3 regions of the Streptomyces sp. NPDC029139 genome follow, and region 1 is predicted to be linked to each of the others. Evidence: riboswitches for the same ligand, from Rfam matches in the RefSeq annotation. Region 1 holds a riboswitch; each other region holds the start of a gene.
What was found. A riboswitch is a leader RNA that binds a small molecule or an ion and turns the genes downstream of it on or off. The one in region 1 is predicted to bind cobalamin.
Positions count from the first base shown of each region.

Region 2: linked by a shared signal. The riboswitch ahead of ACZ4VW_RS04420 (cobalamin biosynthesis protein) and the one ahead of ACZ4VW_RS08835 (CbtB domain-containing protein) in region 1 are both predicted to bind cobalamin.
Region 3: linked by a shared signal. The riboswitch ahead of cobN (cobaltochelatase subunit CobN) and the one ahead of ACZ4VW_RS08835 (CbtB domain-containing protein) in region 1 are both predicted to bind cobalamin.

Region 1 is NZ_JBVHWN010000003.1:216,805-220,671, forward strand. It holds gene ACZ4VW_RS08825 (C40 family peptidase) at 1-621, shown strand, start outside; gene ACZ4VW_RS08830 (CbtA family protein) at 680-1,447, opposite strand; gene ACZ4VW_RS08835 (CbtB domain-containing protein) at 1,466-1,681, opposite strand; cobalamin riboswitch at 1,715-1,853, opposite strand; gene ACZ4VW_RS08840 (PLP-dependent cysteine synthase family protein) at 3,301-3,867, shown strand, end outside.
Region 2 is NZ_JBVHWN010000002.1:61,748-65,614, reverse strand. It holds gene ACZ4VW_RS04425 (cobyric acid synthase) at 1-711, opposite strand, end outside; gene ACZ4VW_RS04420 (cobalamin biosynthesis protein) at 726-1,688, opposite strand; cobalamin riboswitch at 1,721-1,842, opposite strand; gene ACZ4VW_RS04415 (hypothetical protein) at 1,998-2,219, opposite strand; gene ACZ4VW_RS04410 (inorganic phosphate transporter) at 2,233-3,498, opposite strand; gene ACZ4VW_RS04405 (alpha/beta hydrolase) at 3,858-3,867, shown strand, end outside.
Region 3 is NZ_JBVHWN010000004.1:361,213-365,079, reverse strand. It holds gene cobN (cobaltochelatase subunit CobN) at 1-1,921, opposite strand, end outside; cobalamin riboswitch at 1,960-2,096, opposite strand; gene ACZ4VW_RS12700 (cobalamin biosynthesis protein CobG) at 2,163-3,668, shown strand; gene ACZ4VW_RS12695 (precorrin-8X methylmutase) at 3,683-3,867, shown strand, end outside.

The DNA of each region.
Region 1 (3,867 bases):
CAGGCAGCCGTGCTGCACCAGTTCCTCGCCCAGCAGCGGGCGCTCCAGCAGCAGCGCGCGGAGGCATCCGGGAAGCTGCGTGACCTGAACTCCGTACAGAAGGAACTGGGCAGCCGGAAGACGGAGATCCAAGGCAAGCTGCGGGAAGCCCAGCGCCTCCTCAACACCCTCTCGGCAAAGGAGCGGGCCCGGATCGCGCAGGAGGAGGACCGGGCCAACCGGGCGAGCGAGCGCACCGAACTGAGCAACGAGGCCAGCGCCTCCGGGCGCGCCGCGGCGGCCTTCGCCGCGGCCAAGAGCCGGGTCGGCATGCCGTACGTCTGGGGTGCTAGCGGCCCGACATCGTTCGACTGCTCCGGGCTCACGTCCTGGGCGTACCGCCAGGCCGGCGTGACGATACCCCGGACCTCCCAGGCGCAGGCCGGCGCCGGGACGCGCATCAACTCCCTGAGCGCCCTAAAGCCCGGCGACCTGATCCTCATGCGCAGCGACCTCAGCCACGTCGGCTTCTACGCCGGGAACGGACAGATCCTTCACGCCCCCAAGCCCGGCGCACAGGTCCGCTACGAGTCTATCGCCCGCAGCGGCATGCCCTTCATGTGGGGCGTACGCATCGGCTGACGCACACAGCGGAAGGGGCGCCGGTACGAGACCGGCGCCCCTCGCGTGCGGACGGGCTTCAGGGCGAGGGCGCGACCGCTGCCCCCGGCTCCGCTACCTCGAGCCGCTCGCCGGTCCGGCGCGGCTGCAGCAGCCGCTCGGCCAGCACGCCGAAGACGAGACCGAATCCGGCCCACAGCGTGGCCTGGATGGCGAGCGCGGAGATGCGGAACTGCCAGACGACCTCGGCGGGGAAGTCCTTCGGCATCTCGCTGACCGCGGGCAGGAAGGCGTACGCGAGTCCGACGGCGAGGGCGAAGAACGCTCCTGCCGCGACGGTCGCGTTCCAGTTGCCCAGACGGAGCGCGAGCCGCTTGCCGAGGATCACCGCGGCGACGGCGAGCAGCACGCTGAGCACCACCATGAGCAGGTAGAGGGTGGTGCGTTGACTGATCGTGGCCGGGTCGCTGACCGCCGGCGGGTTGGCCGGGTACTTGAAGAACGGCACGACGTAGACCGCGAGCAGGCCGCCGAGAGACAGCAGCCCGGCCGTGGCGCGGGGGCCGAACGCACCGACACGGCCCAGGGCGAAGCAGTACGCCAGCGCGGCGATGCCGCCCAGGCCGACGCCGTAGACGAGGACGCCGGTCGCGAGACCGGTGGTGGACTGGGCAGCACGGCTGACCAGTTCCTCGCCCTCCTCGTGGCTGTGTGCCGCCTCATAGGCGATGCCCGCCTCCGTCGGCGGCTCGCCGAGGAAGTAGGCGACGACCAGAGCGAGGAGTCCGGCCACGAGGCCGGCCACCATGCCGCGGGCGAGGAGCTTGCCGACGATTGTGGAGTTCATGATCCGGGTTCCTCTGTCTCAGTGGCAGGGGAAGCCGAGCAGGTGACGGCCGTCGTGCACCCACTCATGGACGCCTTCGCCAGCGAAGATCGCGGTGGCACCCTGTTCTGCGCCGACGAAGAAGAGCGCAAGCAGCATCAGGGCCCCGAAGAACACGGCCCAGGGCAGAATCGACTTGATGGGGAGTACGGCGGGGGTGGCGGCAGCACTCGGCTGAGCAGTGGCCTGGGCCATGGCAGGACCTCCAGGGGAACTCGCGTCCCGGTCGGTGGAGCTCGAACGACGGGGCGAGTCTGACTCGCCGGGCCGCAGGGCTCAGGGAATGAGCGGCTGCCGCCGGACACACAGTGGCGCGACCGTGCCGGATTCCCACCGGCTTCCGCTGCCCGTCGATTGACTTGTCCTGGTCAAAGTAGCCGACAGGACCCGCGCCCACAGTCAAGAGCTTCTAAAGAAGGTAGAAGAAACGACCAGGGTCCCCCAGACCTCACGCACTCCGGGACGGCCTCAGTGCGACGCGAACGCGCCTGCCGTATACGACGACGCCTCGGCGAGTGACTAGAGAGCGCCGCCACGCGTCACGCTCGTCCAGTCGGACCACTGCGCGGCCGTCGGCACCGACCACCGCACAGACCGATCCGAGCAGACGGGAAGAGCATCGTTGAGCCGTAAATTTATTTCTTAGTTGATTAGTAAAGACCCTCACCGATTCCTCTAAATCGGACAATCGAGCGAGCGTCTACACGACTTATTCACGCCATGTTCCGGACGGAATTCCGAACAATCCCGAAGAGCTGGTTAAGATAACGACGTGATTACAGCCCGGTCGCGCTCGCGTGCGTCGCAATCCCGCCTTTCGGTGAGGCTGCGACGGCTGCTCGGCCTGGTCGCGCTCCTGTTCGGCCTCCTGGCCGGGCATGGAGTGCACATGGACATGGACGGGGCTGTGGTTGTCGTGTCGCCCGCCCTGTCCAGCATCTCCCACAGCATTGAGGAAAGCTCCGGCGGACTGGACCCGGCGCATCCGGCCCACGAATGCTCGCCGGGACTGCCGGACGGAACGCCGGCACCCAATACGCCGTGTTCCGCACGACAGCCCGATGCGCCGTGCTCTTCCGAGCCTTGCATCCAGACTCACGTCCACGTGGTCGAGGCCAACACAACACCGTCCGCCGCCCCGAGAGCCTCGACGGTTCTTCAGGTGTAGAACGCCCTGCCGTCCGCTCACTTCCGCCCACCCGCCTGCGTGCTTGCGTGCCCGGTGGCGAGACGAGCGGCGCGTTCTGCCCCCCCCATGACCCACATCTCTCGCGGGTACCGCTCCCTCCTGTCACCAGGGACCGAGACCGGTACGGCCCCGCCCGGAGGAACTGTGCCTCGCCATCCCAACAACCCTTTGATCGCCGCTGTGATCGGCGCCCTGATGCTGTCGGTCTTCCTCTGCCTCACGCCTGGGGGCGAAGCCGGGCACGCCACAGTGGACAGAGACACCGTCACCACGGCCGCGCTCGGCCTCTATGCCGAGCGCGCGGAAGACCGGTCCCCGCAACACGGGCACCACGGCCACGGCACCCACTGTTCCTCCGCCGGCGTCGTGCCGGAGACCCCCGCCGCGACACGGCACGTGTCCGACGCCATCGCGCTCGCCGCATCCTTCGGCGACACCCTGCCAGCCTCGGCCACTGTGGTACGTGCTCCGCCCCATGCCCCAGCGCCCATAGCGGGATCAGGTCGCTCGACGCAGATCCGCGTCTGCCGGTGGCGCATCTAGACCGTTCGGCTCCCGGCCGCGTGCAACGCGGCCGCACTCCCGAACGAGTACTCGACGCGCACCACCGAAATGAGAGCGGAACATGCACTCCTCGACCACCGACGTCACACCCCCCACCCGCTCCGCCCTGTCCGGGCTGGTAGGCAACACACCGCTCCTCCACATCTCAGAGCCGCTCGCCCCTGTTGGCCGCGGATTCTGGGCCAAGCTGGAGGGCTTCAACCCCGGCGGCATCAAGGACCGCCCCGGCCTGCACATGGTCGAACGAGCCCGCGCCCGCGGCGACCTGCGCCCCGGCGCCCGGATCATCGAGTCCACCAGCGGAACGCTCGGTCTCGGGCTCGCCCTCGCCGGCATGGTGTACGGCCACCCCGTCACCCTGGTCACCGACCCGGGCCTGGAGACGTCCATGACCCGGCTGCTGACCGCCTACGGCGCCCAGGTCAACGTCGTCGCCGAACCCCACCCCACCGGCGGCTGGCAGCAGGCCCGCCGCGACCGCGTCGCCCAGCTCCTCGAACAGCACCCCGGCTCCTGGTGCCCGGACCAGTACAACAACCCGGACAACACCACCGCCTACACGCCGCTCGCCCTCGAACTCGCCACGGAACTCGGCCACATCGACGTCCTGGTGTGCAGCGTCGGCACC
Region 2 (3,867 bases), on a different contig from region 1:
CTCCTCGTCGATGCCGAGCCCGTGCGCGTACGGCAGGACACCGAACGTCCGGCGTCCGGTGAGTCCGTGCAGCATGTCGAGGCCCGGCTCCAGCAGCGTCACGTCACCCCGGAACTTGTTCACGAGGTAGCCGGCGACCAGCTCCTGGTCCTCGGGCGAGAGCAGCGCCGTCGTCCCGAAGAACTGGGCGAACACCCCGCCGCGGTCGATGTCCCCGACGACGAGGACCGGCAGCCGCGCGGCCCGCGCGATGCCCATGTTCACGATGTCCGTGCGCCGCAGGTTGATCTCGGCCGGACTGCCCGCGCCTTCGCAGATCACGGCGTCGTACGTGCCCCGCAGCTCCTCCAGGCACGCGAGGACGGGCTCGAAGAGCTCCTTCTGCCGGCCCCCGTGGTAGCCGCGGGCGCTCAGCTCGCCGACCGGCTTGCCCATCAGCACGACCTGGCTGGAGCGGTCACTGCCCGGCTTCAGCAGCACGGGGTTCATCAGCGCGGTCGGCTCGACCCGGGCCGCCTGTGCCTGCATGGCCTGGGCCCGGCCTATCTCCGCGCCCTCCCGCGTCACGAAGGAGTTCAGGGACATGTTCTGGCCCTTGAACGGGGCGACCTTCACACCCTGCCGGACCAGCCAGCGGCAGATGCCCGCCGTGACGACGCTCTTGCCCGCGTCGGACGTGGTCCCCGCGACCAGCAGTCCGCCACTCCGCATCCGCCCGCCGCCCGTCATGCCTGCCTCCGCTTCATGGCCGTCACGGCCAGCCGTCCACCCACACACACCGCGAGCGTCAGCGCCGTCACGCGGCGCGACAGCCGTACCGCCCGTTCGATGTCCGCGATGTCCACGTCCCGGCCCTCCCCGTTCAGCACCGGCCGGTGCTCGACCCGGCCGCCGTACGAGAGGGTCCCGCCGAGCCGTACGCCGAGGGCCCCGGCGAACGCGGCCTCCACCGGGCCCGCGTTGGGGCTCGGGTGCTTGCCCGCATCGGCGCGCCAGGCCCGCAGGGCCCCTCGGGGATCGCCGCCCGCGACCGTCGCGAGCGCGGCCGTCAGCCGGGCGCCCGGCCAGCCGACCACGTCGTCGAGCCGGGCCGAGGCCCAGCCGAAGCGCCGGTACGTCGGGGACTTGTGGCCGACCATCGCGTCGAGCGTGTTCACGGCCCGGAAGCCGAGGAGGCCCGGAACCCCCGCCACGGCGCCCCAGACCAGGGCGCCCACGACGGCGTCCGAGGTGTTCTCGGCGACGGACTCCACGACCGCGCGGGCCATCGCCGGTCCGTCCAGGGCCTGCGGATCACGGCCGACCAGATGCGGCAGCCGCTCGCGGGCCACGTCCAGGTCCCCGGCCGTCAGGGCCCCGCCGATGGCGCGGGCCTCCCGGCCCAGGGTCGTACCGCCGACGACGGCCCAGACGGAGGCGGCGGTCAGGGCGACGGAGGCGGCGGGACGGTTCCGTACGGCACGCGCGGCGAGGGCCCCGAGGGCCGTCGTACCGCCCGCGCAGACGGCCGTGTGGAGGGCGCCCCACCCGCGGTGGTCGCGCCGGAGACGTCTCTCGACGGAGCCGGCGGCCCGTCCGAAAGCGGCGACGGGATGGCCGCGGCGGGGGTCGCCGAGGATCAGGTCCGCGGCCAGTCCGGCGGCGGCGCCGTACGCGAATACACCTGTGGCTGCTCTGCGGCCGGGCATGGCGCTGTGTCCTCACTCAGGGTCCGCGCCCTGGATCGACGTGACCGGCGGCGAGAGTTCCTGGCTCCCGGGGATCGACTCCCCGGTCACAGTGGCGGGACCGCGCCGGATTCGCACCGGACTTCCTCTACTTGCCGCCGTATTGGCCCCGGAAGTCCACCACGCTGCGCGAACACCCGTCAACTCACCTGTGACCTGCGGTGAGACAGTGTGCGAAGCACCACACGAGGCCCGAACGACGACCGCGAACGACGACCGGGCGGGCCGCACCCGAAGGTGCGGCCCGCCCGGTCGTCGAAGCGTGTTGCGTCAGCCCATGATGAGGGAGATCCCGTACACGACGGCCGCCGCGCACAGGGCGAAGCAGGCGTACGCGCCGGTGCGCGCCAGGGTGGCCGAGCCTCCCTGGGCGGCGGCCTGCTCCTGCTTGGAGAGGCCGACGATCCCGAGGGTGAAGAGGCCCACGAGGGCGACGGTCGCCACGAGGCTGACTCCGAAGACGGAGCCGAGAGCTGCCCAGTCGATCTTCATGTCGTTTCGTTCCTTATACCGATGCGGGCGCAGTCGGGGCGGCGGGGGCCGCCGGGTCCGTGGGGGCCGGCGCGGGGATGGTGGTCTTCAGGTCCTCGTCCGCGACGGCGGCGACGGAACCGGACGGCGGCGGGGTGACGGCCGCGATGGCGGTCGTCACGACGCCCGCGGGCTCCGCGTCGACGTCGTTGACGTTGGTGTGGTCGACCACCTGGCGGCGGGAGACCAGCCAGATCGCGACGCAGGAGGCGACCAGGAAGGCCGCGACGGTGTAGACGCCCCAGTCGCCCTGCCGGGCGACGTACTCGGCGCCGGCTCCGACCAGGCCCGCGGCCGGCAGGGTCAGGCCCCAGGCGACGAACATCCGCGTGGCGGTCGACCAGCGGACGACACCGCCCTTGCGGCCCAGGCCCGCGCCCATGACGGCGCCGGAGCAGGAGTGCGTGGTCGAGAGCGAGAAGCCGAGGCTGGAGGAGGCCAGGATGACCGTGGCCGCGCTCGTCTGGGCGGCGAAGCCCTGCTGCGGCTGGAGGTCGGTGAGGCCCTTGCCCATCGTGCGGATGATGCGCCAGCCGCCGAGGTAGGTGCCGAGGGCGATCGCCACACCGGCGGAGACGATGACCCAGACCGGCGGGTTGGAGCCGGGGGCGAGGACGCCGCCGGCGACCAGGGCCAGGGTGATGATGCCCATTGTCTTCTGGGCGTCGTTGGTGCCGTGGGCGAGGGAGACGAGACCGGCCGAGGCGATCTGACCGGCGCGGTAGCCCTTCTCCGTGGTCTTCTTGCCGGCGTTCCTGTCGAGGCGGTACGTCAGGCGGGCGGCGAGCATCGCGGCCAGACCGGCGACGAGCGGGGCGGCGACCGCCGGGATGAGGACCTTGGTGACGACGACCCCGCCGTTGACTCCGCTGAAGCCGATCGAGGCGATGGTCGCGCCGATGAGGCCGCCCATCAGGGCGTGGGAGGAGCTGGACGGCAGACCGACCAGCCACGTCAGCAGGTTCCAGAGGATCGCGCCGACGAGCGCGGCGAGGATGACCTCGGGTTGGATGCCTTCCTCGTTGACGAGCCCCTTGGAGATCGTCTTGGCAACCTCCACCGACAGGAACGCGCCGACCAGGTTGAGCACGGCGGACATGGCCACCGCCGTCTTGGGCTTGAGAGCACCGGTCGAGATGGTCGTCGCCATCGCGTTGGCGGTGTCGTGGAAACCGTTCGTGAAATCGAACACGAGAGCTGTCACGACCACAATCGCGAGCAGCAGCGTGATGTGTTCCATTTACCCAGGCAATCGTTCGACGTCAGTGGCTCGACGAACGTAAGCAACCTGAGTGAACGGAAGGTGAACTGGGTCGGGCTGCGTGGTGTCCCGATCCAGTGTCCGGAGATTCCGCTTAGCGTTCCCCGGCACGCTTCTGTCCACGATGCGGTCACCCCGGAACCCCCGGAAGCCGTGCCGTCACGGCACACGGGCGGCACCCTTCCCCTCCGCCCCGCCCGCCCGTGTCACCAGCCGGACGCCCCGTGGTCCCCGTCAGCCGATCGGGGGACCCGCCGAGGAGATCCATGTCACTCGCGGGAGCGGCCCGGCGGGTCCGTCCGGTGGCAGCCGAGCCCCGTCCTGCCGACACTGGGACGGTGCGCCCGG
Region 3 (3,867 bases), on a different contig from region 1:
GGCCCAGGTCGTGGTCGAGCTTCGCGGCCTGGATCAGCGTCCAGATCTGCGCGCGGATCGCGGGCAGCTTGGACGGGTCCATGGAGGAGATCTGCGCGTACTCGTCGAGCAGCTGCTCCAGGCGCGCGATGTCGCCGTAGGAGTCGGCGCGCGCCATCGGCGGCACCAGGTGGTCGACGAGGGTCGCGTGCACGCGCCGCTTGGCCTGCGTGCCCTCACCCGGGTCGTTGACCAGGAAGGGGTAGATCAGCGGGATGTCGCCGAGCGCCGCGTCCGGGCCGCACGCGGCGGACAGGCCCGCGTTCTTGCCCGGCAGCCACTCCAGGTTGCCGTGCTTGCCGAGGTGGACCATGGCGTCCGCGCCGAAGCCGCCGTCCTCGGCGCGCGCCGCGATCCAGCGGTAGGCGGCCAGGTAGTGGTGGGAGGGCGGGAGATCGGGGTCGTGGTAGATCGCGATCGGGTTCTCGCCGAAGCCGCGCGGCGGCTGGATGAGGATCAGCAGGTTTCCGCGCCGCAGGGCGGCGAGGACGATGTCGCCCTCGGGGTTGCGGGAGCGGTCCAGGAACATCTCGCCGGGCGGAGGGCCCCAGTGCTCCTCGACGTGCGTGCGCAGTTCCTCGGGCAGGGTCGCGTACCAGCGCTTGTAGTCGGCGGCCGGGATACGGACCGGGTTGCGGCTGAGCTGTTCCTCGGTCAGCCAGTCCTGGTCGTGGCCGCCGGCCTCGATCAGGGCGTAGATCAGCTCGTCGCCGTCGCCGGAGACCAGGCCGGGGATCTCCTCGACCGGACCGAAGTCGTACCCCTCGTCCCGAAGGCGTCGCAGCAGGGCGACGGCGGAGGCCGGGGTGTCGAGGCCGACCGCGTTGCCGATCCGCGAGTGCTTCGTCGGGTACGCGGAGAGGACCAGCGCCAGCCTCTTCTCGGCGTTCGGGATGTGCCGCAGGCGTGCGTGGCGGACGGCGATCCCGGCGACGCGGGCCGCGCGCTCGGTGTCGGCGACGTACGCCGGGAGGCCGTCCTCGTCGATCTCCTTGAAGGAGAACGGGACGGTGATGAGCCGGCCGTCGAACTCGGGGACGGCGACCTGGCTGGCGGCGTCCAGCGGGGAGAGCCCCTCGTCGTTCTCCTCCCAGGCCGAGCGCGAGCCGGTGAGGCAGAGCGCCTGCAGGATCGGTACGTCGAGGGCGGCGAGCGCGCCCGCGTCCCAGGCTTCCTCGTCGCCGCCCGCCTGCGCCTCGGCGGGCTTGGTGCCGCCGGCGGCGAGGACGGTGGTGATGATCGCGTCGGCGCCGCGCAGGCGGTCGAGCAGCTCCGGCTCGGGGGCGCGCAGGGAGGCGACGTAGAGGGGCAGGGCGCGGGCGCCGGCGTCCTCGATCGCCTCGCAGAGGGAGCCGATGAAGGCGGTGTTCCCGCTCATGTGGTGGGCGCGGTAGTAGAGCACGGCGACCGTCGGGCCGTCGGTCCGCCGCGGCTCGCGCTCCAGCGGACCCCAGGTCGGCGCGGCGGCCGGGGCCTCGAAGCCGTGGCCGGTCAGCAGCACGGTGTCGGAGAGGAAGCGCGCCAGCTGCTCCAGGTTCCCCGGGCCGCCGTGCGCGAGGTAGGCGTGCGCCTCGGTGGCGACGCCGATGGGGACGGTGGAGGTCTCCATGAGCTGGGCGTCGGGAGCCTGTTCGCCGGAGAGCACGACCAGCGGCAGGCCCGTCGCGCGCAGCGCGTCCAGGCCGTCCTCCCAGGACCGCAGACCGCCGAGGAGCCGTACGAGGACGAGGTCGACGCCGTCGAGGAGGCCGGGGAGCTCTCCCCCGGAAGTGCCCCCGAGGGCGAGGCGGGAGGGGTTGGCGAACCGGTACGTGACCGGACCGCCGGCCGCGCGGGCGCTGAGCAGGTCGGTGTCGGAGTGCGACAGCAACAGAATTCGCATGCGAGCGCAGGCCTTCCTCGGGGTTGTCCGCGCCCCGGGTGGTCGTGTGGACGGCGGGAGTTCCTGACTCACCGGGACGCGGGTGCGACCTGGCTCACAGTGGCGGGACCGCGCCGGATTCTCACCGGGCTTCCTCCCCGGGGCCCTGGGACCCCATGCCGTTCTGCATAGTAGATCCTGCCCCCGCCGGGCTGGGGGGTTGGCCGGATCACACCCGGTGGTCACGCGGATTCACGTGGGTATGCTCGCCGCCATGCCGCCCACCCCACCCACCACGCCCAACCCGGGCGAACCCCTCATACGGGACCGTGGCGACGCCTGCCCCGGGGCGCTCCGACTGCACCCCGCCGACGACGGCCGCCTGGCCCGACTCCGCCTGCCCGCAGGCTTGTTGACGTCACGTCAGGTCGAGGTGCTGGCCACCGCGGCGGAGGTTCTTGGCGACGGCCGGGTCAGTGTCACCTCCCGGGGGAACGTGGAACTGCGGGGCCTCGGGGAGGGCTGCGGCGCGGAGCTGGCGGAGCTGCTGGCACCGGCCGGGCTCCTGCCGTCCCCGACCCACGAACGCGTCCGGAACGTGGTGGCCTCACCGGCCGCGGGACTGGACGGACTCGGCGGCGGTGACGTGCAGTTGTGGGCGCGTGAGCTGGACGCGCTGCTGTGCGCGCGGGAGGGGACGGCAGCCCTTTCCGGCCGTTTCCTCTTCGTCCTGGACGACGGCCGGGGGGACGTGGCCGGACTCGGCGGAGATGTGACCTTGATCGCAGCGCGGGCCTGTGCGCCCGGCAACGAGGGCACGGACGGGGTCCGAACCCCGTACGGAACGGGCGGATCGGACGGATCGGACGGGCCGGTCGGGCTCGGCGAATCGGTCGGACCCGGCGGACCGGACGGACCCGGCGGACCGGTCGGGCCGTTCCGACCTGGATCCTCGGCGTCCGACGGTGGCGACGGCGCCCCGGGCGCGGACGCCTCGCGCGCGGACACGCCCCCACGCCCCGAAGCGCGCCCCGGCCCCGGCGCGTACCTCCGCGTGGGCGCCCAGGTCCTCCGGATCGACGCCACCGACGCGCCCCGTGCCGCGCTCGCCGCCGCGGAAGCCTTCCTGGCCGCCGCCCGGGCGGCGGGGAACGGCGCCTGGCGCGTCCGCGAACTGCCCGAGGGGCACGAGCCGGATCTGGCCGGCGCGCTCGCCCGGGCCGGGATCGCGGCCGAGCCCGTCGCCGCGCGGGAACTCCCGCACGGTGAACCGCCCGCGCCCGGAGTGCTCGGCGAGAGCGCCGTCTCGGTCCTCGCGCCCCTCGGCCGGCTGACGGCCGAACAGCTGCGCGCCCTGGCCGCCGGCGGCGGCGAGGTACGGCTCACGCCCTGGCGGGGCGCCGTCGTCACCGGTTTCCCCGACCGGACGGCCGCCGCGCGACGGCTGCGCGAACTCGACGCGTACGGCCTGATCACCGACCCCCACTCCCCCTGGGCCGGCGTCGGCGCCTGCACCGGACGCCCCGGCTGTGCCAAGTCCCTGGCCGACGTCCGCGCCGATGCCGTACCGGGTCGCTCCGCCGGCCTCCCCGTCCACTTCTCCGGGTGCGCGCGCCGTTGCGGCCACCCCCAGGGCCCGCCCGGCAGCTGGGTGGACGTCGTCGCCACCGCCGAGGACGCCTACCTGGTCGACGGCGTCCCCACGTCCCGTACACGCCTCACCGCGGCCGTCGCGACGGCCCGCGCCACCGCCCGCACAACGAGATGAGCGAGAACGACACGATGTTCGCCTACGAGAAGGACGGCGCGGAGATCTACCGCCAGTCCTTTGCCACGATCCGCGCCGAGGCGGACCTCACGGATCTGCCCGCCGATGTCGCCCAGGTCGCGGTACGGATGATCCACGCCTGCGGCATGACCGACCTCGTACGCGACATCGCCTACTCGCCGCAGGTCGTCTCCCGCGC